4 regions of the Streptomyces albireticuli genome follow, and region 2 is predicted to be linked to each of the others. Evidence: riboswitches for the same ligand, from Rfam matches in the RefSeq annotation. Region 2 holds a riboswitch; each other region holds the start of a gene.
What was found. Region 2 has a riboswitch for cobalamin ahead of SMD11_RS04215 (HoxN/HupN/NixA family nickel/cobalt transporter). Riboswitches for the same ligand answer to the same signal wherever they lie in the genome.
Positions count from the first base shown of each region.

Region 1 (7,488 bases), 4.9 Mb from region 2:
GGTGGCGGACCAGGAGGCGGCTCTCGCCGTGGTCGGCGACGGCCGCGGCGGTGTCCACCCAGAGCCAGGTGGCCTCCTCGCGGGTGAGCACCTCGGCCGCCTGCTCCGGGTCGCGGCCCTCGTGCTCGGCGAGCCAGAGCAGGGCGTACGGGCGCAGGCCCGGCTCGTCGGCGACGGCCCGGACGGCGGGCTCGGCGGCCGCCCCGACGGCGCGCAGCGCCTCGAAGGCCAGGCCCCGCACCAGGGCGTCGTCGCCGCGCGCGGCGTCCAGGAGCTCGTCGAGGGCGCCCCGGGTGGGCCGGGCGGCGAGCCAGGCGCGGTACTCGGCGCGGGCCGGGCCCGGGGTGAGGTCGGCGCAGCCGCGCAGCATGGCCTCGGCGGAGAGCTCGATGTTGCCCGCGGGGCTCTGGGCGGCGACGCAGATCTGTTCGAGCTTGACCCACACCGCCCAGTTGCCGAGGGGGGTCAGCTGGGCCTCGGCGCCGGGGCCGCCGCTGCCGCGCATGACGAGGGCGCCGACGGAGGCGAGGCCCTCCAGCGCCCAGCCGAGCAGCTCCGGCAGCGGGTCGGCGTCACCCGGGCGGGCCGGGTCGGGGGCGGGAGGGGGCACGGGGGTGCCGTAGGGGACCTCGCAGCGCTCGGCGCGGATCTCGGCCACGCGCTGCTGGAGGAGGTCGAGGAGCATCGGGACGGCGACGGGGCCGGCCGACAGGTGCATGACCGACAGCAGCTGCGGGGCGGCCTCGACGACCTCGGCGGCGACGGTCGGGTCGGTGCCGGCGGGCGCCGGGTGGGCGAGGGACCAGGCGTCGAAGAGCGCGACCCAGCCGCGCAGGACGGCGCCGTCGTCGCGGTCCCACGCGGTCAGCCGCCAGCCGGGGCGCGCGGCGTCGCCGTGCAGCTCGACGAGGCCGGCCAGCCGGGCCCGGTCCCAGTCGGACCGCACCTGCCGGGCCGTCAGTCCCAGGGCGGCGGCGGCCCGCTCGGCGGTCGTACCGGCGAGGCCGCCGCCCTCGCCCGGACGTGGCCGGGCGCCGCGGCCGCACTCGTCGGCGGCCCAGCGGGCCACGCGGACGGCGCCGATGAGACCGCATCTGGCCTGCCGGGCGAGTTCCGCCGGGGCCGGGGTGCCGGCGGGTGGGCGGGGCGCCGGTCGGGAGCCACGATTGGCCACGGCCCGGCGGGCAGCGGCGATCGGCTGTCGGGGGACCAGTCTGAGCCGGGAGTCGCGCGGAGTACGGGACGTCACAGGAGCAGTCTTGCCGTTGACGCTCCGAAAACCCAATCGGAATCAACAAGGCGGCCTTCCGCCACCCTCACCGGCCGCTGAATACGGCCTGACCAGGTCTCACATCAGCGGTATGAGGAATCGGCGCAGGGACTCCTCGTAACCGGCCGGGTGGGCATTCCACATCGCGGCGTGGGGGGCGTGCCGGACGGCGTGCAGGTGGATCAGACCGGGGCGGCGGGCGGCGAGTTCGCGGGAGGCGTGCCAGGGCGCGAGGGTGTCGTCGGGGCCGTGCACGATCAGGGTCGGCACGTCGGGGCGCGCCGGGTCGACGGCGCGGGCGAGGGCGTCGGGGTCCAGGCCCGTCCTGCCCTGCGCGGCGCGGACGGCGAGCGGGACCAGCGCGGCGGGCAGCCGGCGGGCGGCGGCGAGGGCGCGCAGCGTGGCGGGCCAGTCGAGGACCGGGGAGTCGAGGACGAGGCCGCCGACGCGGTCGCGCACACCGGATTCCGAGGCCGCGAGGAGGGCCATGGTGGCGCCGGTGGACCAGCCGTGCAGGACGACGTGGCGGGCGCCGTAGCGCACGGCGTAGCGGATGGCGGCGTCGAGGTCGCGCCACTCCGCGGCGCCGAAGCGGCCGATGCCGTCCGGCGACCGGGGCGCGCCCGGGTCGCCGCGGTAGCCGAGGTCGAGGACGGGGAGCCGCTGCCGGTGCAGGAAGGGCATGACGACCATGGGGTGCTCCCGGGTGGTGCCCAGGCCGTGCACGGTGATCACCCAGGTGTCGCGGTCGCCGGGGACGAACCAGGCGGGCAGGGGCCCCAGCTCGCCGGGGACGGCGACGTCGGCGTGGTCGAGGCCGAGGGCGTCACGCGGGTTGCCGAGGTGGACCTGCGGCGTGAGCCACACCCTGGCGCCGGGCTCCAGGACGCCGTGGGTGACGCGCTCCAGGCGGCGCACGACGCAGTCGGCGGGGTGCGGGGCGCCCTCGACGACGGGGCCGACGACGGCGTGCAGGCCGCGCGCGGTCAGGCCGTAGGTGCCGCGCCGCAGCGCGGCGATCGAGCGGGTGAGGGTGACGCGGTCGCCGTCGACGGCGTGGACCGTGAGCGCCGGCTCGCCGGGGAGCGGGCGGCCGGGGACGGGGCGCAGGGCCACGTCGCTCGCGTACCGTCCGGCCGCCACCGCGGCCGCTCCGGCACCTACGAGGGTGGTGACGGCCGTGGCCGCCACTGGACGTACACGCATCCCTTCCAGTGTGGTCCGCCCGAGCCCACCCGGCCAGTGGGCGCGTCCCGGCCCCGCACTCCAGCCCGTCCGGCGTTCCCGCGGTCCAGCCCGCCCGCCAGTGCCCCCACCTCAGCCCGTCCGGCGATTGAGGACATCGGGAAGGGGCGGGCAGGGGAAAGAGCACCCGCCCGCACCCACTACCCGCGCGACCTCCCGTAGCCGCGGAGCTTCTCCGCCGCCGCGTCCAGCTCATCCGGCGTGAGCAGCGAGGGCGTACGCCCCGGGACGCCGGAGGCCGTGAGCCAGAGCCGGCACATCCACTCCAGTTGCGCGGTGCGGTCGTAGGCCTGGTCGAGGCCTGTGCCATATGTCACCGTGCCGTGGTTCCGCAGCAGGCATCCGCTACGGCCGTCGAGCGCCCGCAGCATGTTCGCGGCCAGTTCGTCGCTGCCGTAGAGGGCGTACTCGGCGACTCTCACCGGGCCGCCGAGCAGCCCGGTCAGGTAGTGGACCGGGGGCAGCTCGTCGACGAGGGTGGAGACGGCCGTCGCGTGGACGGCGTGGGTGTGGACGACGGCGCCGGCGTCCGTGGAGCGGTAGACGGCGAGGTGCATCGGCAGCTCACTGGTGGGCGGGAGCCCGCCGAGGACCTGCCGGCCGGCCAGGTCGACGGCGACCGCGTCCCCGGGTCCGAGCCGGTCGTACGGGATTCCGCTAGGGGTCACCAGCACCAGGTCGCCGACCCGCGCGGACACATTGCCCGAGGTGCCGACGACCAGCCCGTCGGCGACGGTGCGCCGTGCCGTGGCCAGGACCTCCGCCCACGCGGTCCGTACGCTTTCCCGATCTTCCATGGGTTCTCGCCTCCGGTTCACGCCACCGCTCCGCCCGTTCCAGTTCACCTTCCGTTCACCAAGGGTCTTTACGGTCGCCGCTGTACTGACCATCGAGCTGATTGCCTGGGTGAATGGAACACATCACGCTTCTCATCGGGATCGTGATCGTCACGGCCTTGGTGTTCGACTTTACGAACGGCTTCCACGACACGGCCAACGCCATGGCCACCACCATCTCCACCGGGGCCCTCAAGCCCAAGACCGCGGTGGCCATGTCTGCGGCGCTGAACCTCGTCGGCGCGTTCCTCTCCGTCGAGGTGGCCAAGACCATCTCCGGCGGGATCATCGACGAGACCGCGGGCATCAGACCTGAAGTGATCTTCGCGGGACTGATCGGTGCCATCGTCTGGAATCTGCTGACCTGGCTGGCCGGCCTCCCCTCGAGTTCCTCGCACGCCCTCTTCGGCGGCCTGATCGGCGCGACCATCGTCTCGGTGGGCTTCGACGCGGTCAACGCCGACAAGGTCGTCATGAAGGTCCTCATCCCGGCGGTCGCCGCCCCGCTGGTGGCCGGTCTGGCCGCCACCCTGGCGACCCGGCTCACCTACCGCCTGGCCAAGGGCCGGGACGAGAAGGAGACCGCCAAGGGCTACCGCACCGGGCAGATCGCCTCGGCCGCCCTGGTCTCCCTCGCCCACGGCACCAACGACGCCCAGAAGACGATGGGCGTGATCACCCTCGCGCTGGTCGCCGGCGGCGTCGTCGCCCCGCACTCCGACCCGCCGATGTGGGTCATCGTCTCCGCGGGCCTGGCCATCGCGGCCGGTACGTACCTCGGCGGCTGGCGCATCATCCAGACGCTCGGCAAGGGCCTCACCGACATCAAGCCCGCGCAGGGCTTCGCCGCCCAGACCGGCGCCGCGACGGTGATCCTCGCCTCCTCGCACATCGGCTTCGCGCTCTCCACCACCCAGGTCTGCTCCGGCTCGATCATGGGCGCCGGCCTCGGCCGCAAGGGCGGCGTGGTCCGCTGGTCGACCGCCGGCCGCATGGTCCTGGCCTGGGGCCTGACGCTGCCGGCCGCGGGTCTGGTCGCCGGTGGCGCGGCCCTCCTGGCCGACCAGGGCGACTGGGGCGTCGCCACCGTCGCCGTCCTCGGCGTGGCCGTCTCCGCCGGCATCTGGCTGGCCTCGCGCCGCAAGCCGGTCACCCACGACAACGTCAACGAGATCGACGCCCCGGAGCCCGCGTCCGCCGAGCCGGCCGGTGTCGTCACCGCCGCGCTCCAGGCCGTCGCCCCGCCATTGGCCGGCCCCCTCTCCCCCGTGGCCGCCGTGGCCCCCGAAGCCGGGCGCGCACCCGCCGCCGCGGCGAGCTAAGGAAGAGACACCATGCAGATCGACTGGGCAGCTCTCGGCCAGGTCTTCGGCGTCAGCCTCGTGGTGACGGTCGGACTGGTCGGCGTGTTCACGCTGGGCATCGTCGGTACGTCCCGCAAGCCGGCCGAGGCCGCCGGCGGCGACGCCGCGGCCACCGAGCCGACGGCGGTCGCGCGGACCGGCGCGTACGCCTGCTTCGCGCTGTGCGCGGCGGCCGTCGGGTACGGCATCTACCTGATCGTCGCCTAGCCTCCCGGGGCGAGTCCCCGACCCCTCGGCCCCGGACGCCGGCCGGGCTGGATCTCCAGCCCGGCCGGCGTTCCGCGTACCGGGCCGCGCCCGCGCCCCGGGAGGCGAACCCCAGCTCAGAGGTGAGTTGACGGCCGTTCACGGCCCATGGTGGACTTCCGGGGCCAAACGGCGACAGCAGAGGAAGCCGGTGCGAGTCCGGCGCGGTCCCGCCACTGTCACCGGGGAGCGTCCTCCACCGAGGGCCACGGTCCGCCTGCCGGACCGGAAGGCCGGAACGACGCCGATCCGGGAGCCAGGAGACTCTGGTCGCCGGTCACGTCGAGCCAGGGCGCGGACCCTGAGTGAGGACACACCCCCATGCCCGGCTGCCGCCGCACCCCCTCCCGCGTCCCACGCGCCCCCCGGCTCCCCTTCCGAGGCGCGACGGCGGCCTGACCGATGCGTCCCTTGCACGCCGATCACCTCGGTTTCGCGTGCGGCGCCGCGCTCGGCTTCCTCGGCGACCTCGCCCTCGGCGACCCCCGCCGCGGCCACCCCGTGGCCGCCTTCGGGAAGGCCGCGCACGCCGTCGAGGAGCGCCTGTGGCGCGACCACCGCGGCTACGGCGCCCTGCACACCCTGCTCTGCGCGGGCGGCACCGTGGCCGGCGCCGCGCTGCTGACCCGCGCCCTGCGCCCCTCCCGCCGCGCCCGCGTGGCCCTGACCGCCGCCGCCACCTGGGCGGTGCTCGGCGGCACCTCCCTGGGCCGTGAGGCGCGCGCCGTCGGCGGCGCGCTGGAGGCCGGCGACCTGGAGGTCGCCCGGGAGCGGCTGCCCCACCTGTGCGGGCGCGACCCGCAGGCGCTGGACGGCCCGCAGATCGCGCGCGCGGTCGTGGAGTCCGTCGCCGAGAACACCTCCGACGCCGTCGTGGGCGCCCTCGTCTGGGGCGCCGTCGCGGGCGTACCGGGCCTGGCCGGCTTCCGGGCCGTGAACACCCTGGACGCGATGGTCGGCCACAAGTCGCCGCGCCACCGGCGGTTCGGCTGGGCCTCCGCCCGGCTGGACGACGTCGTCGGCTGGCCGGGCGCCCGGCTCACCGCCGCCCTGACCGTCCTCGCCGGCCCCGACCGGCGCGGCGCCTGGCGGGTGGCCCGCCGGGACGCGGGCCGGCACCCGAGCCCGAACGCCGGCCCGGTGGAGGCCGCCTTCGCCGGAGCCCTCGGCGTCCGCCTCGGCGGCACCCTCGCCTACGCGGGCCGCGTCGAGCACCGGCCCGTGCTCGGCGGCGAGAACCGCCCGGTGGAGGTCGCGGACATCGAACGCGCGGTGCGCCTCTCGCGCCGGGTGTCGCTGCTGGCCCTGGGCACCGCGATAGCGGCGCGCACGGTGGGCAGCCTTTGCAGCAGGGCCATCACGTCCAGGAGCACGTCCAGGAGGAGCAGCCGGTGACAGCGGACAGGAGCGGGCGTACGGGCCCGCTGGGCGGAGGCCTGCTGGTGGCCGGGACCACCTCGGACGCGGGCAAGAGCGTGGTCACCGCCGGCATCTGCCGCTGGCTGGTCCGCAAAGGCGTCAAGGTCGCGCCGTTCAAGGCGCAGAACATGTCGCTGAACTCGTTCGTGACCCGCGAGGGCGCGGAGATAGGCCGCGCGCAGGCGATGCAGGCCGCGGCCGCCCGCGTCGAGCCGACGGCGCTCATGAACCCCGTCCTGCTCAAGCCCGGCAGCGACCGCAGCAGCCAGGTGGTGCTGCTGGGCAAGCCCGTCGGCGAGCTGAGCGCCCGGGGGTATTTCGGGGGGCCCGGGAGGCCGGACGGCGGCTCCTCCCTGTACGCGGGGCGGCGCGAGCAGCTGCTCGGCACGGTGACGGAGTGCCTGGAGGAGCTGCGGCGCACCCACGACGCGGTGATCTGCGAGGGCGCGGGCAGCCCCGCCGAGATCAACCTGCGGCGCACCGACATCGTCAACATGGGCATCGCGCGGGCCGCGCGGCTGCCCGTCGTCGTGGTCGGCGACATCGACCGGGGCGGCGTCTTCGCGTCCTTCTTCGGCACGACGGCGCTGCTGTCCCGGGCGGACCAGGAGCTGATAGCGGGCTACATGGTCAACAAGTTCCGGGGCGACGTGTCGCTGCTGGAGCCGGGCCTGGACATGCTGCGCGACCTGACCGGCCGCCCGACGGTCGGCGTGCTGCCGTTCGCGCACGGGCTCGGCATCGACGAGGAGGACGGGCTGCGCGTCTCCCTGCGCGGCGCGGTCCGCGAGTCGGTGGTCGCGCCGCCGCACGGCGCCGACGTCCTGCGCGTCGCGGTCTGCGCGGTGCCGCTGATGTCGAACTTCACGGACGTCGACGCGCTGGCCGCCGAACCCGGCGTCGTCGTGCGCTTCGTGGACCGGCCGGAGGAGCTCACCGACGCGGACCTGGTGATCGTGCCGGGCACCCGCGGCACGGTGCGGGCGCTGGCGTGGCTGCGCGAGCGCGGCCTCGCCGACGCGCTCGTACGCCGCGCGGCGGAGGGCCGCCCGGTGCTGGGCATCTGCGGCGGCTTCCAGGTGCTGGGCGAGCGCATCGAGGACGAGGT
Region 1 covers NZ_CP021744.1:5,866,976-5,874,463, reverse strand. The annotation lists gene SMD11_RS25415 (hypothetical protein) at 1-1,249, opposite strand, end outside; gene SMD11_RS25410 (alpha/beta hydrolase) at 1,349-2,476, opposite strand; gene SMD11_RS25405 (class II aldolase/adducin family protein) at 2,656-3,312, opposite strand; gene SMD11_RS25400 (inorganic phosphate transporter) at 3,426-4,673, shown strand; gene SMD11_RS25395 (hypothetical protein) at 4,686-4,922, shown strand; cobalamin riboswitch at 5,102-5,228, shown strand; gene SMD11_RS25390 (cobalamin biosynthesis protein) at 5,373-6,356, shown strand; gene SMD11_RS25385 (cobyric acid synthase) at 6,386-7,488, shown strand, end outside.
Region 1: linked by a shared signal. The riboswitch ahead of SMD11_RS25390 (cobalamin biosynthesis protein) and the one ahead of SMD11_RS04215 (HoxN/HupN/NixA family nickel/cobalt transporter) in region 2 are both predicted to bind cobalamin.

Region 2 (7,488 bases):
CGGGCGACCCGGCCGCCGAGCCGCCCGCTCGCGCCGACTCTCCCGCACCGGAAGGAACTTCGCATGCGCCGCTTCGTCGCAGTCGTCCTCGGGGTCGCCGCCTGGTTCGGGGTGTGCGCCTCCCCCACCGCCGGTCACGACCAGCCTTTTCCCGCGAGCGCGGCCGAGGGGAGCGAGGCGGCCGCCCTCCCCCGCTGAGCGGCGGAACGGGCGGCGGCGCCGGACGCGCAGGGGTGCCGGCAGCGACGCGGAGGCGCCTCATCCGCATTGACATGAGCACCGGCACATGGCTCTAATGGGGCGCGTGTCCGCGTGACGCCGGCCGAAGAGCAGTGGGCAGGCCGGCGATCGGGCGAGACACCTTTCCTCAAAGGGTCTTCCCATGAGTTCTCACTTCACAGGCAGCGCCTGACCGTACGGCGCCGCCGCGTGCCTCTTTCCGCACGCCGCCGCGCCTCGGCGCGCCCCGTCGCGCTCTTCACCATCACTTCGCCGCGATCGACCGCGGCTCACGTACCCGCTCCGGAGAGCCCACACCGTCATGCCCATATCGTTCAACCAGTCCGTCATCGAGGAGTTCCGCGCCAACGGAGGAAAGGTCGGCGGCCCCTTCGAGGGCGGTGACCTCCTGCTGCTGACCACCACCGGCGCGCGATCGGGCGCCTCGCACACCACTCCCCTCGGCTACGTCCGCCACGAGGGGCTCCTGCTGGTCGTCGGCTCCAACCTCGGCGCCCCCGCCCACCCCGCCTGGTACCACAACCTGCTCGCCCATCCCCTGGTGCGGGTGGAGCTGGGCACCGAGGAGTTCGAGGCCGTCGCGGTCCCCGCCGAGGGCGCCCGGCGCGACCGGCTGTTCGCGCGGGTGACCCGGGCCGAGCCCGGCTACGCCGCATACCAGGAGCGGACCTCCCGCCTCCTGCCCGTCGTGGCACTGGAGCGCGCCGAGCACGCGGACGCGGGAGGCCCCCGCGAGGTCGTCACCCTCGCCGACAAGCTCCTGGAGGTCCACACCTGGCTGCGCGCGCAGCTGAAGCACGTATTCGCCGAGACCGACGCCCATCTGGCGGCGGTCGCGGCCCACCGGGGCCCCGGCGAACCGCCGGCGCCGGGGCTGGGCATGCAGATCAGGCAGCACTGCCTGGCGTTCTGCGGGACCCTGACGTTCCATCACACGGGCGAGGACGCCCATGTCTTCCCCGCGCTCGCGGAGCACCACCCGCGACTGCGTGACGCGCTCGGCCGGCTCCGGGAGGAACACCGGACGGTGGCGCGTGTCAAGGACGAGCTGCTGGCGCTGCTGGGGGACATCGGAGCGGCGGATCCCGTGCGGTTCCGGGCGGAACTGGCGCGGATGGTGGCGGAGCTGACGGCCCATCTGGACCACGAGGAGGAGTGGCTGCTCCCGGTGCTGGCCGCCGTGCCGTTCCCGCCGGGGCGGGGTGCGGCGGCCTAGGCGGTGACGGGCGGGGCGCCTTCCCCGGCGCCCCGCCCGCTACGCACCGGGGCTCCTCCCGGCCCCTCCGCGTCGTGCGCCCCTCAGCCCTTGGGCGCCGCGGTCGACGTGCGCGCCGCCCAGCGCTGTTCGACCTTGCCGAAGCGCCAGTACGCCAGCGCCGCCGCCCACACGACCACGAACAGGCCGACGATCACGAAGCCGACGTTGTCGAGGTTCAGGCCGGCGATCCAGCCGGTCAGCGCGTCGTCGAGGCCGAGCTTCTCGTGCAGGACGCTCACCAGCTCGATGGTGCCGATGAGGAAGGCGACGGCGATCGACAGTCCGGTGATGGTGAGGTTGTAGTAGACCTTGCGGACGGGGTTGGAGAACGCCCACTGGTAGGCGAAGTTCATGAACGTGCCGTCGAGGGTGTCGAAGAGGCTCATGCCGGCGGCGAACAGCAGCGGCAGGCACAGGATCGCGTACCAGGGCAGGCCGGCGGCGGCGCCGCTGCCCGCCATCACCATGAGGGTGACCTCGGTGGCGGTGTCGAAGCCGAGGCCGAAGAGGAAGCCCAGCGGGTACATCTGGCCGGGGCGGGTGATGGAGCGGGTGAAGCGGCCGAGGATCCGGTTCATGAAGCCGCGCGAGTCGAGGTGGCGCTCCAGTTCCCGCTCGTCGTAGCGGCCCTCGCGCATGGCGCGGAAGATGCGCAGGATGCCCGCGAGGGCGACGAGGTTGAGGGCGGCGATGAGGTAGAGGAAGCCGCCGGAGACGGTGGTGCCGACCACGCCGAGGGTCTGGTGCGTGGTGGACTCCTCGTCGAGGAGGGTCCCCGCGGCCTGGGTGCCGCCCGCGACCAGGGCCGCCATGGCCACCACGACGCTGGAGTGGCCGAGCGCGAACCAGAAGCCGACCGAGACCGGGCGCTTGCCGTCGGCCATCAGCTTGCGGGTGGTGTTGTCGATGGCGGCGATGTGGTCGGCGTCGAAGGCGTGCCGCATGCCGAGGGTGTAGGCCGTGATGCCGAGGCCGACCCCGTAGACCTTGGAGCCCACGGTGTAGTGGTCGGGGACGACGAGCAGATAGAGGACGCCGAACGCGACGACGTGCAGGGCGGCGACGACCGCCAGCAGGCCGGCGGTGCGTACGGTGTCCTGGCGGCGCCACCGGAAGGCGGGCAGCGCGCCGCCGGGGGCTTCGGTGGGGGCGGCGCCGGGGGCGTCGGTGGGCAGGGTCATCGGGGGTGAACGCTCCAAGCACCTCGTGGATCATCGCGTGATGCCGTGGCCGGTCTCCTGGCTTACGGGTTCGCGCGCGCCCGCCCCTGCCTTCCCGGCCGCGGGCTGCGGCCAGTGGCTCCGCGCGCCGTGGCGGCGCGCGGAACGGAACGGGAACTCCCCGATCACAGTGGCGAGGGCCGCTCCGGACTCGGGCCACGAGGGCCTGTCACCGGTCTTCCCGAACACCACGGCCGGGCCACCATAGCGCTCCGACCGGCGCTTGTGGCAAGGATGTGGCAGTTGCCATAGATGTGCAATAAGCGCCCCGCCCCGTCGCCGGACGCACTCCGGAACGCGCCTTCCGGGTCACTCCCGAGGCCCCGTCAGGGCCTGCCCGCCGAAGCCCCGGCCGCCGTCGGCCGCCGTGCGCCACCAGGTGTCGACTGCCTCCTGGTCCATGGCCGCCCAGTCGGGGGTGGCCTGCACCTGCGCGCGGCCGAGCCGGCGGCCGACGCCGACCACGGCCCGGCCGGTGGGCGACCGTTCGGCGTCGTAGGCACGGACCGCGGCGTCCAGGTCCGGCTCCTCGCGCAGCACCCGCTCCAGCACCGCGGCGTCCTGGAGGGCCTTCACGGCGCCGCTGCCGGAGTGCGGGCGGGCGACGGCGGCCGCGTCCCCGGCGAGGACGAGCCGGCCCTCGCCGTAGTGCGGCACGGCCAGGTCGTAGATCGGCTGGACGTACGTGCCGGACCGGGGCGTGCGCCGGACGACCTCCTGCCAGTACGGCGGGAAGCGCTCCTCGACGACCGCCGCGTGGTGGGAGACCAGCTCGTCGGTGACCGTGCCGGCGGGCAGGCTGGTGGCGTCCCGGAGGGCCGGGCCGACGGAGGCGGGCGGCGCGGTGTAGAAGACCCAGTTCGCGGAGGTGCCCCGGCCGCCCGGGCCGGGGATGCGGTAGACGATCATATGGCCGCCGGGGAAGACGACGGTCGCGGCGTCGTGCTCGGGCCAGGCGTCGTGGGGGCCGGGCAGCAGCTCCACCGGCAGGGTGCCGCGCCAGGCCAGATAGCCGGCGTACGCGGGCACGGTGGCCGCCCGGGTCGCGGCCCGGACGGCCGAGCGGTAGCCGTCGGCGCCGACGACCAGGTCGAAGCGCTCGGTGCGCCCGTCGGCGAACCGCAGCGCGGCGCCGTCCGGTCCGGGCAGCACCCGCTCGACGGCCGCGCCCTGGACGTAGCCGACGGAGGCGGGCAGCCCCGCCCGTAACTCCCGCCAGAGCGATCCCCAGTTGTACGAGCGGAAGGGGAACGGCAGCACGCCCACCGCCCGTCCGGCGGGCGCGCCGCCGTCCCGCACGATCCAGGGGCGCCGGGTCAGCCGCCGCCAGGGCACGTCCGGCCCCAGGTGCCCGGCCGCCGCCAGCTCGGCGTAGCGGTCGTCGTGGACGGCGAGGCCGACGCCCCGGTCCTGGAGGCCGCCGGCCGCCCGCTCGTACACCACGACCTCGCCGGCTCCGGCCCGCGCCGCGGCGAGCGCGGTGGCGCACCCCGCGACCGACCCGCCGACGACGGCCACCCGTGATCCACGCACCCGCATGTCCGCCCTCTCGACGCCCCGTTCCCCGGTTCCGCGCGTTCGCCCGCGCTCCCTCGGAGTCGGAACCTACACTGCGCCGTCCGGGCGGTGACAGAACGCCCGGACGGTTCACCGACGTCCAGGTCATGGACGCTTCCGGCACGCCGGTGCTACCTGTGCAGTGGGCAGGGCACCGTCCGGCGCGAGAAAGGGCTGACCGCCATGGCAGACACGGGACAACGGCCGGAGCCGCGGGTCGGGTTCGTACGCCGCATCGGGCTCTTCCAGGCCACCGCGCTCAACATGAGCCAGATGTGCGGCATCGGGCCGTTCGTGACCATCCCGCTGATGGTGGCGGCCTTCGGGGGGCCGCAGGCCGTCATCGGGTTCGTCGCGGGCGCGGTGCTGGCCCTCGCCGACGGGCTGATCTGGGCCGAGCTGGGCGCCTCGCTGCCGGGGGCGGGCGGCAGCTACGTCTATCTGCGGCAGGCGTTCCAGTACCGGACCGGCAGACTGATGCCGTTCCTGTTCGTCTGGACGGCGATGCTCTTCATCCCGCTGGGCATGTCCACCGGGATCATCGGCTTCGTGCAGTATCTCGGCTATCTCTGGCCGGACATGGGCCAGGCGCAGGGCGACCTGGTCGGGCTCGCCGTCATCGCGGTGATCCTCGCGGTGCTGTGGCGGCGGGTGGAGAACATCGCGAAGATCACGGTGGTGCTGTGGTGCGTGATGATCGCGTCCGTGGTGCTGGTCATCGCCGCGGCCTTCACCCACTTCAGCCCCGACCGCGCGTTCACCTATCCGGCGCACGCCTTCGAGCTGACCACCAATCACTTCTGGATCGGCTTCGCGGCGGGCCTGACCATCGGGATCTACGACTACCTCGGCTACAACACCGCGGCCTACATGGGCGCCGAGATCAAGAACCCGGGGCGCACCCTGCCGCGCGCCATCGTCTTCTCCATCCTCGGCATCATGGCGATCTACCTGCTGCTCCAGATCGGCACCCTGGGCGTCATCGACTGGAAGCAGATGCTCGACCCGGACTCGACGGCCTCCTCCTCGGTGGCCTCCGCGGTGCTGGAGAAGTCCTGGGGCGAGGGCGCGGCGAAGACCGTCACGGTGCTGATCCTCGTCACGGCCGTGGCGTCCGTGCTGGCCGGTCTGCTCGGCGGGTCCCGGGTGCCCTACGACGCCGCGCGGGACAAGGTCTTCTTCGGCGCCTTCGGCAGGCTCCACCCGCGGCACCGCTTCCCGGTCCTGGGCCTCGCGTCGATGGGCGCCGTCACCGCCGTCGGCTTCCTGATCGGCCGTCATACGGACCTGGCGACGCTGATCCAGCTGCTGACCACCGTCATGGTGATCGTGCAGGCCCTGGCCCAGGTGCTGGCGGTGACGGTGCTGCGCCGCCGCCAGCCGGCGCTGCGGCGCCCGTACCGCATGTGGCTCTACCCGCTGCCCAGCTTCGTGGCGCTGGTGGGCTGGCTGGTGATCTACGGCTACGCGGACAAGAACTCGCCCGGGCGGCACCCCATCGAATGGTCGCTGGCCTGGGTCGCCGCGGGCTGTGTGGCGTTCCTGCTGTGGGCGCGGTACGAGAAGGTGTGGCCGTTCGGGCCGCGGGAGATCTCGGAGGAGTACCTGGAGGCCGCCGGTCCGGACGTGGACCCGGACGGGGATCCGGGCGCCGCGAGCGGTGACGGCACCGGGCCCGGGACCGGTCCGCGCCCCGGTCCGGACGGTGACCCCGACGGCGACCCCGACGGGGCGGCGCCCGCGCCGGTCTGACCCTGGATCACCCGCGGTGCCCGTTTTCCGGCCCGGCCACCGGTGACTGGTCCGGACGGGTGATAGAACTTGCATCCATGCCTGTGAGCCCCTCCCCTTCGTCCCCCCGGCCTCCGCAGTCCGCGCACACCCAGGCGGCACCGCCGCGCAAGCTGCTGTGGCACCGCCTCATATTCGGGCTCTGGTTCCGCCCTGTCGAAGTGCTCGACGAGGCGCGGGACCGGAGCGTCTGGGGGCCGCCACCTTCCTGTGCCTGCTCTGCGGGGCGCTGGGGACGCTGGGCAACGACTCCTTCTGGGAGGGGTGGCGGGTCGGCCCCGGGCAGGCCCTGGAGGCGATGGCCCTCGCCGACGGGGTGCTGCTCCTCGCGAGCCTGCTGCTGGGGGTGGCCACCCAGGCCATCGCGCGCCGGCTCGGCGGCAACGGCAAGTTCGGTCCGACGGTGACCCTGTTCGTGGTGATCTTCTGGGCGACGGACCTGCCTCGGCTGGCGCTCGACGCGTGCCTGCCGGGGGACTCCTACCCGGTGCGGGCCGCCGCCTGGATCACCTCGGCCTTCGGCTACGCCTTCGCGGCGCTGCTGATCCGGGGCCAGCACCACCTGCCGACGCACAAGGCGGTGGCCGCGGTGAGCGTGCAGATGCTGGCGGCGGTGGCGCTCCTGAAGTTCCCGGCCGGCGGTTCCTGACCCGGGCCCGCTCCTCGGCGGGCGGACCGACGGACGTGCCGTCGAAGTCGAAGGCCCGCCCGGTGCGACGGGGGATGCACACCGGGCGGGCTCGAGGACAGTTCTACCTCATCAACGATGGGTTATGCATCAAAAATCTGTTCGGCTTTGCTTATTTCCAACGAACAGGCAGCGAAATCAAGCCACGCGCCCGCATCGAGGGCCGCCACTCCAGCTCCTCGCGCGGCACATCGAGCGTGAGCCCCGGGAACCGCTCGAGCAGCGCTGCCAGTGCGATTTCGGTCTCCATCCTGGCCAGCGGCGCGCCCAGGCAGTAGTGGATGCCGTGCCCCAGCCCGAGATGTCCCTTTCGCTCGCGGTTCGGATCCAGCCGTTCCGGATCCTCGAAGTGACGAGGATCACGGTTGGCGGAGGCCACCGAGAGCAGCACCGTCTCCCCCGCGGGCACGGTCACCCCGCCGATCTCGATGTCTTCCAGCGGAAAGCGGCGGATCGCCAGCGGCGCGGGGGCCTCCCAGCGGTTGAACTCGTCGAACGCGGCCCCCATTCCGTCCGGATCCATGCGCAACTGACGCATCAGCTCCGGATGGTCCAGGAGCGCGAGGACGGAGTTGGCGATGAGGTGGACGGTGTTCTCGTAGCCCGCGAAGAGGATCAGGAAGGCCAGCGAGGTCAGCTCGTCCTCCGAGAGCCGGTCGTCGCCCTCGCCGTCCCGGACCGCGATCAGGTCCGAGAGCAGGTCGTCGGCGGGCGCGGCCCGCTTGGCCGCGATC
Region 2 covers NZ_CP021744.1:967,998-975,485, forward strand. The annotation lists gene SMD11_RS36795 (hypothetical protein) at 64-198, shown strand; gene SMD11_RS04210 (nitroreductase/quinone reductase family protein) at 542-1,456, shown strand; gene SMD11_RS04215 (HoxN/HupN/NixA family nickel/cobalt transporter) at 1,540-2,679, opposite strand; cobalamin riboswitch at 2,709-2,926, opposite strand; gene SMD11_RS04220 (FAD-dependent monooxygenase) at 3,028-4,257, opposite strand; gene SMD11_RS04225 (APC family permease) at 4,459-6,027, shown strand; gene SMD11_RS36180 (hypothetical protein) at 6,365-6,715, shown strand; gene SMD11_RS04235 (cytochrome P450 family protein) at 6,867-7,488, opposite strand, start outside.

Region 3 (7,488 bases), 4.5 Mb from region 2:
ACGTCCGGCAGCAGCTCCGAGACCAGCGTCCGGCAGGTGCCCGGCGCCGCGCCCGCGTCGCCGTCGGCCGCCGCGCACTCCGCCGCGACCGTGTCGGCGCACAGCAGGTCGCGCGGCTCCTGCGGGACGAGGCCGACGTGGCGCAGCAGCTCCGCGGGCGCCGTGTCCCCGGGGGTCACCCCGCCCACGCGCACGGTCCCGGCGGCGGGCCGGTGCATGCCGACCAGGGTGCGCAGCAGCGTCGACTTCCCGGCGCCGTTGCGGCCCATGAGCGCGACGGTCTCGCCCGCCCGTACGGACAGGCCGATGTCCCGCAGCGCGACCACCCGGCCGTGCCGGACGGCGAGGCCGGTGACCTCGGCGGGTCCGCCTGACGCCGGGCGCGGGGACCGGCGCAGGAAGCCGCCGCGCGGGCGCGGCGCGGCGGGGCGTCCGGCCGGGCCTGCGGCGCCGTCCCGTGAGGCGTCCGGCCCGGCCGGTGGCGCCAGCGGAGCCAGCCGCTCCCGCAGCGGGGCCGCCCTGCGGCGGGCGTCCCGTACGGACAGGGGCAGCGGGGACCAGCCGGCGAGCCGCCCGAGCGCCACGACCGGCGGCTGGACCGGCGACACGGCCATGAGCGCGGCGGGGTCGCCGAGGACCGGGGCCGCGCCGGGCGCGGGCAGCAGGAGGACCTGGTCCGCGTACTGCACGACGCGCTCCAGCCGGTGCTCGGCCATCAGCACCGTCGTGCCCAGGTCGTGCACCAGGCGCTGGAGCACGGCCAGGACCTCCTCGGCGGCGCCCGGGTCGAGGGCGGACGTCGGCTCGTCCAGGACCAGCACCCGGGGGTGGGTGGTCAGCACGGAGCCGATGGCCACCCGCTGCTGCTGACCACCCGACAGGGTGGCGATCGGGCGGTCGCGCAGCGCGGCCAGCCCCAGCAGGTCGAGGGTCTCCTCGACGCGGCGGCGCATCACTCCCGGCGCGAGACCGAGGGACTCCATGCCGTAGGCCAGCTCGTCCTCGACGATGTCGGTGACGAAGTGGGCCAGGGGGTCCTGCCCGACGGTCCCCACCACATCGGCCAGCTCGCGCGGCCGGTGGGTGCGGGTGTCGCGGCCCGCGACGGTGACCCGGCCGTGCAGGGTGCCGCCGGTGAAGTGCGGTACGAGGCCGCTGACCGTGCCCAGCAGCGTCGACTTGCCGACCCCGGACGGGCCGACGAGCAGACACAGCTCCCCCTCGGGCACGGTGAGGTCCACCCCGCGCAGCGCGGGCGCGCCCGCCCCGTCGTACGAGACGGACACCTGCTCGAACCGGATCACTGAGGGGCCTCCTTGCGGCCGGGCTCGCGGCCCGGGGGAGTGGTGGGTGCGGCGGGGGCGGCGGCGTCGCCGTCACCGGTGGCCGTCGCCGGCCGGCCGGTCGGGCGGGGGCCGGTGGGCACGCCGGCCGCGGCGGTGTCGCGGGGCCCGGCCCCGGGCGTGGAGCGGGCTCCCTCCGTACGGCCTTCGGGGGCCGGTGGGCTGTCCGTGCGGCCGACGGGGGCGGCGCTGCCGGCGGGGTCGGTCACCGGGCCTTCGGCAGGGTTCCGCCGGTGTGCGGCGGCGTCCGCCCGGGTTCCCGTCACGTGGGCCGCCCGCCCGCGGGAGCTCGCCACCGGGCGGCGGGCGCGTCCGGACGGGCCGTCAGGCCCGGTGGACGGTCCGGCGGTGGCCCGGACCGGTGCCGGGGCCACCACGGCCGGGAGCAGGCCCAGCAGGACCGACACCGCCGGCCACAGTGGCAGGTCCGGCGCGGTCAGCGGGACCGCCGGGGGGTGCAGGGCGGCGGGGGCGTACCCGTTCGCCCAGATCATCAGGGCCGCCACCGCCGCGCCCGAGCCCGACACCAGCCAGGCGCGGGTGCCCCAGCGGTCCGGGCGGTAGCGGGTGCGGACCGAGCGGCGGCCGCCCAGCCACAGGCCGGCCAGCGCGGCGGCGAGGCCCGCGAGGAGCAGCGGCAGGCCGTAGCCCGCGCCCTCGTCGGCCAGCAGGCCGTACGTCCCGGCGCAGACGCCGAGCAGCCCGCCCAGGGTGAGGACGTTCGTCGTGAGCCGCACCGCGCGCGGGACCCGCGCCGTACGGCCGTAGCCACGGGCGTCCATCGCCGCCGCCAGCGCCACGGAACGCTCAAGAGCGCCCTCCAGCACCGGCAGACCCACCTGGAGCAGCGCCTTGAGGCCGTGGTCCGGGCGCCCGCGCAGCCTGCGCGCGGCGCGCAGCCGCTGCACGTCCGCCACCAGGTTCGGCGCGAACGTCATCGCGACGACGATCGCCACCCCCGCCTCGTACAGCGCGCCCGGCAGGGACTTCAGCAGCCGCGCCGGGTTCGCGAGCGCGTTCGCCGCGCCGACGCAGATCAGCAGCGTGGCCAGCTTCAGCCCGTCGTAGAACGCGAAGAGCAGCCCCTCGGCGGTCACCCGGCCGCCGATCCGCACCCCCTTCGCCCAGTCCGGGAGCGGCACCTCCGGCAGGGTGACGAGGGTGTGCGTGCCCGGGATCGGCGAGCCGAGCACCACGGCGAAGACCAGCCGGATCCCGATGACGAACAGACCGATCTTGAGGAACGCCCCGTACGAGCGGGCCCACGGCGCGTCCGTGCGCCGCGCGGCCACCACGTACCCGGCGACGCCGATCAGCAGGCCGAGCAGCAGCGGGTTCGTGGTGCGCGACGCGGCGGTCGCGAGGCCCAGGGCCCACACCCACCACGCGCCGGCGTGCAGCGCCGAGGCGCGGCCGGTCAGCGGGGCGGCGGCCGGCGCGGCGGCGCGGTCGCCGCCCCGGCGCGGCGGGGTCCGTCCGCTCATCCGCGACGGCGGCGCGCCTGCCACACGGCGGCGGCACCGAGCACGACCACGGCGGCGACGCCACCGATCAGACCGGCCGAGGGACCGCCGTCGCCGTCTCCTCCGGAGTCCCCGGCGTTCTCCGTGGCCCCGGGGGAGGCGGGCGTGGAGCTCCCCTTCTCCTTCTTGGGCTCCCCGGCGCCGACCTGCTCACCGCAGCCCGACCTCGGGTAGCCCGCGATGCCGCACAGCAGCGCCGACGAGTCGTAGCGCAGCGGCTTCGCGGCGGCCGCGAGGGCCTCGCCGGCGCTCGCGTCCTTCGTCACCTGGGCGCACGCCGTCCGCTGCGCGGGCGGCGTCTCGCCCCCGGGCGCGTCGGCGGGCGTGCCGAAGTCGACGACGACCGCGACCCGCTTCCCGCCGTCCTTCTCCGGCGTGTCCTCGCACACCGCGTCGAAGTCGGCCTCGGCGCGCGGCTTCGCGGCGTCCTTGGAGTCCTCGCTGACGGCGAACCGGAAGCCGATGACGGAGCCGTCGCCGGGCCGCGCCGTGGACGGGCCCTGCGTGGCGTACGCCCAGCCGTCGCCGGAGCTCTCCCAGAACGACCAGTAGCGGTAGCCCGCCGCCTGGGCGGGCGCGGCGCCGAGCGCCGCGAGCAGCCCGGCGAGGAGCAGCGTGCCGAGGGCGCGCGCGCCGCGTCCCCGCGTCACAGCTGCTGCTTCTTCTTGCGGCCGCTGATCAGGAAGCCCGCGCCGACGCTGGCGACGAAGAAGATCCCGACGATCCACCAGGTGCCGAAGCCCCCGTCGTCGTCCTTCTTCTCGTCGTCCTTCTTCTCCCCGGCCGACTCCGCGGCCTCCGGGGCCGGGCCCGTCGCGTTCAGCTGCGCGACCAGGTCGGCGCCGCCGAAGGAGCGCGGGTCGGCGCCGGCCGCGTGCGCGGCGAGCACCAGCTTGGCGAGCTTGCCCGGGTTCTTGTCGGCCCAGGCGGCCGTGCCGCTCTCCTTGGACGCGAGCCACTTCAGCGGCTTCTCGGCGGCCGTACGGTGGCCGCCGGCGGCCAGTGCGATGACGGCGTCGGCGGTGTTGCCCTGGTCGGGCTTGGCCGGGGCGCCGGGCATGGACGGCAGGAGGTAGCCGCCGTTCTTGTCGAGCACCGCCGTGAGGTAGCCGTCCACGGCCTCGGCCGCCGCGGCGGCGTCCTTCGGCCGGGCGCTGTCGTCGCCCTCGCAGGACAGCGGCTTCACCGGCGCGTCGGCGTCCTTCTTCACCGGGTCGACCAGGAAGCCCTTACCCCGGGTGGCCAGACCCGCGGCCGCGCTGGCGAGGTTGTCGGCGCGCAGCCCGTCCTTGTCCTTCAGGTACGAGAAGGCGCCGCGCTCCTCCTCCTTGGCGTCGCAGCCGAGCTGGAAGGTGAGCAGGGCGTCGACCGGGTTCTTGCCGTCCTTGACGGCGGCCTTCGCCGCGTCCTGCCCGGCGGCGGCGAACGCGCCGACGGCGATGGAGGTGGAGTTGGCGTCGCTGGGGCTGCCGGCCTGGTAGCCCCAGCCGCCGTCGGCGTTCTGGTGGGCCTTGAGCCAGTCGAGGCCCTTCTTCACCGCGTCGCCCTGCCCGCCGGCGGCCACCAGACCCTGCACGGCGGCGGCCGTCGCGTCGGTGAACTCCTCCTTCTGCGGGTCGCACGCCTTCGAGGTGTCCGCGCGGTAGCCGGGGAAGGCACCGTCCGCGCACTGCTGCCCGGTCAGCCAGTCGACCGCGGACTTCGCGGGCCTGACCCCCACCGCGTCCTGCGCCACGAAGGCCAGGGACTGCCGGAAGACACCGTCGAACTTCGGGTCGGTCGTGCCGTACAGCCCGGACTTCGGCGACGGGGACGCGTCGGCGAAGGCGGCGGGAGCCATGGCCGCGCTCAGCACGGCGGCGGCGGCCAGGGCCGCGGCGCCACGGCGCGCGGGGACGGCGAGGGAGGGGGCCATGGGTCGGTGCCTCTCGGTGGGTGTCACTGCGGTGGCCGGCCCGCCAGGGAGGGTGCGCAGCCCCGCACGGCAGCTCCGCCGCGAGGTCCGCGCGGTGGCACCGGGCGCGGCTCCGTATACCTCGACGGTGCCGGTGGGCCGGGCGGCGCCGACGGGCGGCGCGACCGGCTCCGGAAGCCTTGCCGCCAGGGACCGGGTGGTCCGGCTCGCACGGCCGGCCGCGGGGGCGGGCCGTGGTCACGGTTGCGGGTCAGCGCCGGATTCGCACCGGTCTTTCCCCGTTCCGCGGCGGGATGAAGTTGTCACGCACACTTTAGCCGTCCCTTTACACCGTGCTCATACCGCCACGTATGCGACCGGGTGGCTGCCCGGCACGGCCTCGGCCTGCCGCCGCGCGACGAGGTGGCGCAGGTGCGCCTCGGCCTCGGCGACGGCGATGTTCCGGGAGGCGTACGGGATCCGGTCCCAGGGGCGGTTCCACGCCATGGACGCGGTGAGCTGCCACAGCGTCCGGGGCGTGCCCAGCAGCGCGCGGAGCTCGGCGAGCCGGGCGCGGTGGTGGGCGAGGAGCTCCCGCACCCGGCCGGGGGCGTCGGTGAAGGCGTGCTGGTGGGCGGGGAGCACTTCGGCGGGGTCCAGGGCGGCGACGCGCGCGAGGGAGGAGAGGTAGTCGCCGAGCGGGTCGGCGGGGCCCTCGCCGGGGGCGCGGGCGGGCTCGTAGATCTCGTAGAGGCCCACGTGCGGGGTGATCCCCGGCAGCAGGTGGTCGCCGGAGAAGAGCCGGCCGTTGCCCGCGCCGCCGTGCGGATGGGCCTCCTCCAGGTGCAGGCAGACGTGGCCGGGGGTGTGCCCCGGGGTCCAGACGGCGCGCAGCCGGCGGCCGGGCAGGTCGAGCAGCTCGCCGTGGACGAGCTCGCGGTCCGGCAGCGCCGCCCGCCGCCCGGGCAGTTCCCGGGCGGCGGCCCGCGCCGCCTCCAGCCGCGCCACGTGCCCGGCGGGCGCGCCGGCCGCCGTCAGCTTCCCGGCGAGCAGGTCGATCCAGCCGCCGGGCGGCGTCCCGCGCAGGTGGCGGACCAGCTCCGTGTCGGCGGGGTGCATCGCGATCCAGGCGCCGGAGGCCTCGCGCACCCGGCCCGACAGGCCGTGGTGGTCCGGGTGGTGGTGGGTGACGAGGACGCCGTGCAGCGCCGCCACGGACGTGCCGCAGGCGGCCAGGCCCGCGGTGAGGGCGTCCCAGGAGGCGGGGTCGTCCCAGCCGGTGTCGACGAGGACCGGGCCGCGGCCGGTGTCCAGGAGGTGGACGAGCGTGTGGCCGAGGGGGTTGCCGGGGATCGGGACGGGGACGGACCACACGCCGCCGCCGTGGTCGGTCACCGGGGGTGGGGGCGGGGCGGGCGTTCCGGGCGGCCCCGGTGTCCCGGGCGGCCCGGGTGGTCCTGGCGTCGCGGGTGTGCGCGGTACGTCCGGCACGTGCGCCATGGGCACCTCCCCCGTCACCGCCGCACGGCGGCCATTGCCCACTATAACGAGAACTGCTATCAGTTCTGATGCTGCGTCAGATCGGCGTCGGGGCCGGCGCCGAGCCGCGTCGGATCTACTGGGCGGGCGCACCGCCCGCCCGTGGGAGGCACCGGGCAATGGGCGAACTCATCGAGTACGGGCAGCTGTTCATCGGCGGCGCCATGACCGACCCGGCCGGCCGGGACACCATCGACGTCGTCTCGCCGCACACCGAGCGCGTCATCGGACGCGTACCGCACGCCGGCTTCGAGGACGTCGACCGGGCCGTGGCCGCCGCCCGGGCGTCCTTCGACTCCGGCGTCTGGGCCGGCCTGCCGCTGGCCGGGCGGATCGAGGTCGTCACCCGGATCAAGGACGGGATCGCCGCCCGCCACGAGGAGCTCGCCCGGACCATCTCCGCCGAGAACGGCTCCCCCTACTCCTGGAGCGTCCTCGCGCAGGCGCTCGGCGCGATGATGGTGTGGGACTGCGCCATCGGTGTCGCGCGCGACATCCCTTACGAGGAGCGGCGCGGCGGCGTCCTCGGGCCGCTGGTGGTGCGGCGCGAGCCGGTCGGGGTGGTCGCGGCGGTCGTCCCCTGGAACGTGCCGCAGTTCGTGGCCGCGGCCAAGCTGGCGCCCGCCCTGCTGGCGGGCTGCTCCGTGATCCTCAAGCCGTCGCCGGAGACGCCCCTGGACGCGTATCTGCTCGCCGAGATCGTCGCCGCGGCCGGGCTGCCGGAGGGCGTGCTGTCGATCCTGCCCGCCGGACCGGAGACCGGCGAGTACCTGGTCGGGCACCCCGGCGTCGACAAGGTCTCCTTCACCGGCTCGGTCGCGGCCGGCAAGCGCGTCATGGAGGTCGCCTCCCGCCACCTCACCCGGGTCACGCTGGAGCTGGGCGGCAAGTCCGCGGCCGTCGTCCTGCCCGACGCCGACCTGGACGCGGCCGTCGCCGGCATCGTGCCGAGCGCCTGGATGAACAACGGCCAGGCCTGCGTCGCGCAGACCCGCATCCTCGCCCCGCGCGTCCACTACGACGAGCTCGCCGAGCGGTTCGCGGCCGCGGCCCGCGCCCTCGTCGTCGGCGACCCCCTCGACCCGGCCACCCAGGTCGGGCCGCTGGTCGCGGAGCGGCAGCGGCGGCGCTCGCTGGACTACATCGCGCTCGGGCGGCGCGAGGGCGCCAAGGTGCTCGCGGGCGGCGG
Region 3 covers NZ_CP021744.1:5,424,449-5,431,936, forward strand. The annotation lists gene SMD11_RS23470 (ABC transporter ATP-binding protein) at 1-1,304, opposite strand, end outside; gene SMD11_RS23475 (energy-coupling factor transporter transmembrane component T) at 1,301-2,827, opposite strand; gene SMD11_RS23480 (SCO2322 family protein) at 2,824-3,516, opposite strand; gene SMD11_RS23485 (prenyltransferase/squalene oxidase repeat-containing protein) at 3,513-4,781, opposite strand; cobalamin riboswitch at 4,989-5,110, opposite strand; gene SMD11_RS23490 (MBL fold metallo-hydrolase) at 5,118-6,155, opposite strand; gene SMD11_RS23495 (aldehyde dehydrogenase) at 6,419-7,488, shown strand, end outside.
Region 3: linked by a shared signal. The riboswitch ahead of SMD11_RS23485 (prenyltransferase/squalene oxidase repeat-containing protein) and the one ahead of SMD11_RS04215 (HoxN/HupN/NixA family nickel/cobalt transporter) in region 2 are both predicted to bind cobalamin.

Region 4 (7,488 bases), 1.8 Mb from region 2:
CCGACGCCGGCTTCGCCGCCGAGGACTGGTCCTCGTCCGTGCGGCTGCTGTGCCGCACGTGCTCCGAGAGCCGGATGCCCAGCGACGAGGGCGACGGCGAGCACCTGGACCCGCACGACCACAGCGAGCCCGGCCACCCCGGCCCGCTGGGCCACCGCACGGCCGGCTCCGGCTCGCTGTGGGTGCCCGAGCGCGAGTGCGGCATCGCGGCGCCCGCCGGGCTGGTCCGGGGCCTGCTGGACGGCTGGGTCGCGGACAGCCCCGATACGCGCGAGTGGCGCGATCTCGAAGAGGTCTGCTGACGGTCCGAGGCTGCCGCCCTTACCCTGTATAGGCATCCTTTTGGGTTTTGAGAGAGGCATAACGGCGGACATGGCGCAGCACGAGACCGACCAGCCGGTGAACGACGAGTTCACCGTGGACACCGAGGACTGCGAGGAGCGCGAGCTCGCGCACCGCGAGCGCGGCACGTCCCGCCCGATCACCGTCGTGGGCAACCCGGTGCTGCACCGGGAGTGCAAGGACGTCACCTCCTTCGACGACGAGCTGGCGCAGCTGGTCGACGACATGTTCGCCAGCCAGCGCACGGCGGAGGGCGTCGGCCTCGCGGCCAACCAGATCGGCGTCGACCTGAAGGTCTTCGTCTACGACTGCATGGACGACGAGGGCGTCCGCCACGTCGGCACCGTCTGCAACCCCGTCCTGGAGGAGCTGCCGGCCGAGTACCGCCTGCTCGACGACTCCAACGAGGGCTGCCTCTCGGTCCCGACCGCCTACGCCTCCCTGGCCCGCCCCGACTACGCCGTCGTGCGCGGCCAGGACATCGAGGGCAACCCCATCCGCGTCGAGGGCACCGGCTACTTCGCCCGCTGCCTCCAGCACGAGACCGACCACCTCTACGGCCGGCTCTACATCGACCGCCTCTCCAAGCGCGACCGCAAGGACGCCCTGAAGCAGATGGCCGAGGGCACGCCCCGCTACCCCGTCGTCGCCAACGACTGACCGGCCCCGCCCGCCCGGGCCCGTACGAGCGCGCGCTCCCCGCTGGAGCGCGCGCTCACGCGTATCCGGGGCCGGGGGCGGGTCAGCTCCCCGGGGGCCGGGTCAGCCCCCCGCCCTCTTCCGGAGCTCCTCGCGCAGGGCCTCCTCGCGGGCCGCCTCCTCCGGCGGGAGGACGTCGGCGGGGAAGTCCGAGGTCTCGAAGATCTGGCGGACCTCGATCTCCCCTTCCTTGAAGGGCACCTGCCGGGCCCACTCCAGGGCCTCGTCCAGGTCCGCGGCCCGGATCACCCAGTAGCCGGCGATCAGCTGGCGCGCCCCGGCGAACGGCCCCTCGGTCACGACCGGCCTGCCGCCCGAGAACGTCACCCTGGCCCCCGCGGCGGACTCCCGCAGGCCCTCGCCCGCCAGCATCGCCCCGGCCGCCGCCATCCGTTCGTTGAACCTCCCCATCTCGGCGATCTCCTCCTTGGCCGGCATCACTCCGGCCTCGGACTCCTCGCTCGCCTTCACGATCATCATGAACCGCGCCATGACGGACCTCCCGTTCGTTCCGCACGGACCCGTGGCCGGGCCCTCACTCTTCATCTATGCGTCGAACGGGCCGCCGTCGGATGGGCAGAGCGGGTGAACGGCTTTCCGGGACGTGGGCGTGAGGGCGGTGGAACAGTGTGGGAGCAGCGTCTTCCGCGCCGTCCAGCCCGTTCCCGTGATCACCCGTTCGACAGGGGAGGACCGATGTCCGCTCGTACCACCCGCACCCGCCTCACCAGACCCGCCGCCGGTGCCCTGGCCGCCGCCGTCGCCGTCACCCTGGCCGTGACGACCGCCGGCACCGCCGGGGCAGAGGGCGTACGGGCCGCAGCGCCGGCCTTCCTGGAGCCGTCGGAGCTGCCGCCGCACCCCGGAGGATGGCGGGCCGGGCCGGTCGAGCCGGGGCTGCCCGAGGGCGGGGTGCCCTGTGTCGTGGCCGCCGTCCTCGACGGCCAGGAGGACCGGGCCGCGCACCGCCGGTTCTTCACCGACCTGGACACCGGCGCGGACCAGGTGACGCTCACCGCGGCCGGCGAGGCGCAGGCCGCCGCGCTGGTCCGCGCGGCCGAGAGGTCCCTCAGGGGCTGCGCGGCCCGGGTCGTCCAGCAGGAGCCGCGGGCCAAGGCCGAGATGCGGGACTTCGGGGCGGTGAACGCCGGGGACGGCGGCCGCGTCCTCGGGATGCAGTCGGTCCACCCGCAGTCGTCGTGGGACATCAACCTCTTCGCCGTGGGCCGCTCCGGGACGAAGGTCACCCTGGTCCACTGGGGCCGGATGGGCCGCTGGGCCGACGCGCCCGTCCCCGCCTTCAAGAAGACGACGGCCACGGCCCTCGCCAGGCTCGGCCGCTGACCGGAGCGGGAGAAACGGGCCGAGGCCCGCCCCCTGGGAAGGGGACGGGCCTCGGTACCGGGGCTCGCGAGGTCTAGAACTCCTCGTCGAAGCCCACCGAACCCTCGACCGCCACCTGGTACGCGGACGCGCGGCGCTCGAAGAAGTTGGTCAGCTCCTGGACGTTCTGGAGCTCCATGAAGGAGAAAGGGTTCTCCGAGCCGAACACCGGGGCGATGCCCAGGCGCTGGAGACGCTGGTCGGCGACGCACTGGAGGTACTCGCGCATGGAGTCGGTGTTCATGCCCGGCAGGCCCTCACCGCACAGGTCGCGGGCGAACTGGAGCTCGCACTCGACGGCCTCCTTGAGCATGTCGGTGACCTGCTGCTGGAGCTCGTCGTCGAACAGGTCCGGCTCCTCCTCGCGGACGGTGTCCACGACGGAGAACGCGAAGTCCATGTGCATGGACTCGTCGCGGAAGACCCAGTTGGTGCCGGTCGCCAGGCCGTGCAGCAGGCCGCGGCTGCGGAACCAGTACACGTAGGCGAAGGCGCCGTAGAAGAACAGGCCCTCGATGCAGGCCGCGAAGCAGATCAGGTTGAGCAGGAAGCGACGGCGGTCGGCCTTCGTCTCCAGCCGCTCCAGCTTCTCGACCTCGTTGATCCACTTGAAGCAGAACTGGGCCTTCTCGCGGATCGAGGGGATGTTCTCGACCGCGTCGAAGGCGGCGGCGCGGTCCTCCGGGTCGGGGAGGTAGGTGTCGAGCAGCGTCAGATAGAACTGGACGTGCACGGCCTCCTCGAACAGCTGCCGCGACAGGTACAGCCGCGCCTCGGGGGAGTTGATGTGCTTGTACAGCGTCAGCACGAGGTTGTTCGCCACGATCGAGTCGCCGGTCGCGAAGAACGCGACGAGACGGCCGATCATGTGCTGCTCACCCGGGGACAGCTTGGCGAGGTCGGCGACGTCCGAGTGGAGGTCGACCTCCTCGACGGTCCAGGTGTTCTTGATCGCGTCGCGGTAGCGGTCGTAGAAGTCCGGGTACCGCATCGGGCGCAGCGTCAGCTCGAAGCCCGGGTCGAGCAGGTTCTTCTGTTCGGACGACATTACTGGCAGGCCTCGCAGGACTCGGGGTTCTCAAGGGAGCAGGCGACGGCGTCGGCGTCCGGGGTGACCTGCTGGACGGGGATGGTGGCGGCGGCCGAGGCCGAGCGGGCGATCCGGGTCGCCGGGCGCGAGCGCAGGTAGTACGTCGTCTTGATGCCCTGCTTCCAGGCGTACGCGTACATCGAGCTGAGCTTGCCGATGGTCGGCGAGGCCATGAAGAGGTTCAGCGACTGGCTCTGGTCCAGGTACGGCGTACGGGCCGCGGCCATGTCGATCAGGGCGCGCTGCGGGATCTCCCAGGCGGTGCGGTAGAGGTCGCGCACCTCCTGCGGGATCCAGTTCATGTCCTGGATCGAGCCGTTGGCGTCGGTCATCGCGTCCCGCGTGGTGCGGTCCCAGACGCCGAGCTTCTTCAGGTCCTCCACCAGGTAGGTGTTGACCTGGAGGAACTCACCGCTGAGGGTCTCGCGCTTGAAGAGGTTGGAGACCTGCGGCTCGATGCACTCGTACACGCCCGCGATGGAGGCGATGGTGGCCGTCGGCGCGATGGCCAGCAGCAGCGAGTTGCGCATGCCGACCTGGGCGATGCGGGCGCGCAGGGCGCCCCAGCGGTCGGCCCAGCGCTGCTCGGCGTTCGGGTAGTGGTCCGGGTGCAGCACGCCGCGCGCGGTGCGGGTCGCGGACCAGGCCGGGTGCGGGCCGTGCCGCTCGGCGAGGTCGGCGGAGGCCTCGTACGCCGCGAGCATGATGCGCTCGGAGATCCGGGTGGACAGCTCCTTCGCCTCGGCGGAGTCGAAGGGCAGGCGCAGCCGGAAGAAGACGTCCTGGAGACCCATGAGGCCCAGGCCCACCGGGCGCCAGCGGCTGTTGGAGTTGCCGGCCTGCTCGGTCGGGTAGAAGTTGATGTCCACGACGCGGTCGAGGAACGTCACGGCCGTACGGACCGTACGGTCGAGCTTCTCCCAGTCCATGTCGCCGTCGGTGCCCAGGTGGGCGGCGAGGTTGACCGAGCCGAGGTTGCAGACGGCGGTCTCGCCGTCGTCGGTGACCTCCAGGATCTCGGTGCAGAGGTTCGAGGAGTGTACGACCTTGCCGGGCTCGGCCGTCTGGTTCGCGGTGCGGTTGGACGCGTCCTTGAAGGTCATCCAGCCGTTGCCGGTCTGCGCGAGGGTGCGCATCATCCGGGAGTACAGCACGCGGGCCGGGATGGTCTTGACGGCCTTGCCGTCGGCCTCGGCCTTGCGGTAAGCGGCGTCGAACTCGTCGCCCCACAGGTCGACCAGCTCGGGCGTGTCGGCCGGGGAGAACAGCGACCAGTCGGCGTCGGCCTCGACGCGGCGCATGAACTCGTCCGGGATCCAGTGCGCGGTGTTGAGGTTGTGCGTGCGGCGGGCCTCCTCACCGGTGTTGTCGCGGAGCTCCAGGAACTCCTCGATGTCCGCGTGCCAGGTCTCCAGGTAGACGCAGGCCGCGCCCTTGCGCCGGCCGCCCTGGTTGACCGCGGCGACGGAGGCGTCGAGCGTGCGCAGGAACGGCACGATGCCGTTGGAGTGGCCGTTGGTGCCGCGGATCAGCGAGCCGCGGGAGCGGATGCGCGAGTACGACAGGCCGATGCCGCCGGCGTGCTTCGACAGCCGGGCCACCTGGTGGTAGCGGTCGTAGATCGAGTCCAGCTCGTCCAGCGGGGAGTCCAGCAGGTAGCAGGACGACATCTGCGGGTGGCGGGTGCCGGAGTTGAAGAGCGTGGGGGAGGAGGGGAGGTACGAGAGGGTGCTGGTCAGCCCGTACAGCTCGGCCACGTCGTCCAGGGCGCGCTCCGAGTGGTCCTCGGCCAGGCCGCAGGCCACGCGCAGCAGGAAGTGCTGCGGGGTCTCGACGACCTGCCGGGTGATCGGGTGGCGCAGCAGGTAGCGGCTGTGCAGGGTGCGCAGGCCGAAGTAGCCGAAGCGGTCGTCCGCGCCGTCGGCCATCGCCCGCTCGACGAGGGCGTCCAGGCGCGCGGCGTGGGCGCGCACGAAGGCGGCCGTCTCGTCGGCGATCAGGCCCTCGCGGTGACCCACCTCGACGGAGGCGGAGAAGGAGGTCGCGCCCTGCCCGGCCGCCTCGTCGGCGATCGCGCGGGTGAGCAGCCGGGCGGCGAGCCGGGAGTACTGGGGCTCCTCGGAGATCAGGCCGGCCGCGGCCTCGGTGGCCAGGGACCGCAGCTCGGCCTCGTCCGAACCCGGGTGGCGGCCGCGCAGCGCGGCGGCGGCGACCTTTCCGGGGTCGGTGGCGGGCAGATCGGCGGTGAGGTCGGTCAGGGTGCGCAGCAGCGCGGTCCCGGGGCCGCCGGTCGCTTCCGCGGACGCTGAGACCGGATCGGCGGGCGCGATGGTCACTGAGGCTCTCCCTCGCTCGGCAGGGGGCCGGGCGGGTGGCGCGCGACGGGCGCGTACGGGCATGCCTGACAGCACCAGGGCATGCTCGTAAGCGTCCATCGACCCAACCCGCGAGGCCCGGACGAATGCAAAACGCCCGGTGACGAGCGGGGGCTCGGCGGTGGGCGTGCTGTCGGCAGGTACTCGGACTCCTGCATGCGTCATTACGGCATACATGCACCGTTGCGGGACAGTTCCGGATTTCCACCGGATTCCCCTGCGACGACAGCGAGGACGAGCATACATCTAGTGCTGGCCGTCGCACGCACCACCACATCTTGTGTCACGCGGTAATCGCGCGGGTCGGAATGTGCTAACAGGGCCCAGGATTCCGGGCCTTGGCGCCGGGCACGAGAGAGGGCCGCCGCGCCCCTGCGAGGGGGTGCGGCGGCCCTGCGGGCCCCGGCCGGGGGCGCCGGACCGGCCTGGTCCGGGCGGGCCTTCCTGGGGGCTCCTAGTGGCCGCCCGGGGCACCCGCGGTGGCCGGCGGGAGCTCCTGCCGGACGCCCGGGTCGCCGGCGTCCGCGGTGTAGTCCGCGGCCTTGGTCTCGTCCACGCCGTCGGGCGCGCCGAGGGCCCTGAGGGCGAAGGTCAGGACGATGACCACGATCACATTGAGCACGAAGGCGGTCAGCCCGATATAGCCCTTTTCCCCGATAAGGGGGATGAGGTTGGTATTGCCGAAATGATCCTGGGTGGCGCTCGGCGTGTCGTACGCCCGCCAGGTGCCGTAGGCCATGCCGGCCACCCAGCCGCCGAGCAGCGCCCAGCGGTGGAACCAGCGGGTGAAGAGGCCGCCCACGAGGGCGGGCACGGTCTGGAGGATCCAGATGCCACCCAGCAGCTGGAAATTGATCGCGACCGTCTTGTCCATGGTCAGGACGAACACCAGCGCGCCGACCTTCACCAGGAGCGAGGCGAGCTTGGAGACCTTCGCCTCGTGCTCGGGCGAGGCGTCCGGCTTGATGAAGTCCTTGTAGATGTTGCGGGTGAAAAGGTTCGCCGCCGCGATGGACATGATCGCGGCCGGCACCAGGGCGCCGATGCCGATGGCGGCGAAGGCCACGCCCGTGAACCAGTCCGGGAACATGTCCTCGAACAGCTGGGGGATGGCGAGCTGCCCGTTCTTGACCTTGATCCCGGCGGCGATCGCCATGAAGCCGAGCATCGCCAGCAGCCCGAGCATCAGCGAGTACAGCGGCAGGATCGTGGTGTTCCGGCGGATGACGTTGCGGCCTTTGCTGGAGAGAACCGCCGTCACCGAGTGGGGATAGAGGAAGAGCGCCATCGCGGAGCCCAGCGCGAGCGTCGCGTACGCCCACTGCGCGTCCGGCCCGCTCACCAGGGAGCCGCGCGGCTTGCCCGTCTCCGGGTTCTTGACGGCGAAGGCGTCGCCCGCCGCGCTGAAGATGTGGTCGAAGCCGCCCAGCCGGATCGGGATGTAGATGATCGCGACGATGATCACGATGTAGATGAGGGCGTCCTTGACGAACGCGATCAGCGCCGGGGCCCGCAGCCCGGAGGAGTAGGTGTACGCCGCGAGCACACCGAACGCGATCAGCAGCGGCAGGTCCTTCATGAACCAGTTCGAGCCGCCGC
Region 4 covers NZ_CP021744.1:2,722,993-2,730,480, reverse strand. The annotation lists gene SMD11_RS11375 (tetratricopeptide repeat protein) at 1-302, shown strand, start outside; gene def (peptide deformylase) at 373-1,002, shown strand; gene SMD11_RS11365 (YciI family protein) at 1,105-1,533, opposite strand; gene SMD11_RS11360 (hypothetical protein) at 1,738-2,385, shown strand; gene SMD11_RS11355 (ribonucleotide-diphosphate reductase subunit beta) at 2,459-3,472, opposite strand; gene SMD11_RS11350 (ribonucleoside-diphosphate reductase subunit alpha) at 3,472-5,850, opposite strand; cobalamin riboswitch at 6,007-6,148, opposite strand; gene mctP (monocarboxylate uptake permease MctP) at 6,344-7,488, opposite strand, start outside.
Region 4: linked by a shared signal. The riboswitch ahead of SMD11_RS11350 (ribonucleoside-diphosphate reductase subunit alpha) and the one ahead of SMD11_RS04215 (HoxN/HupN/NixA family nickel/cobalt transporter) in region 2 are both predicted to bind cobalamin.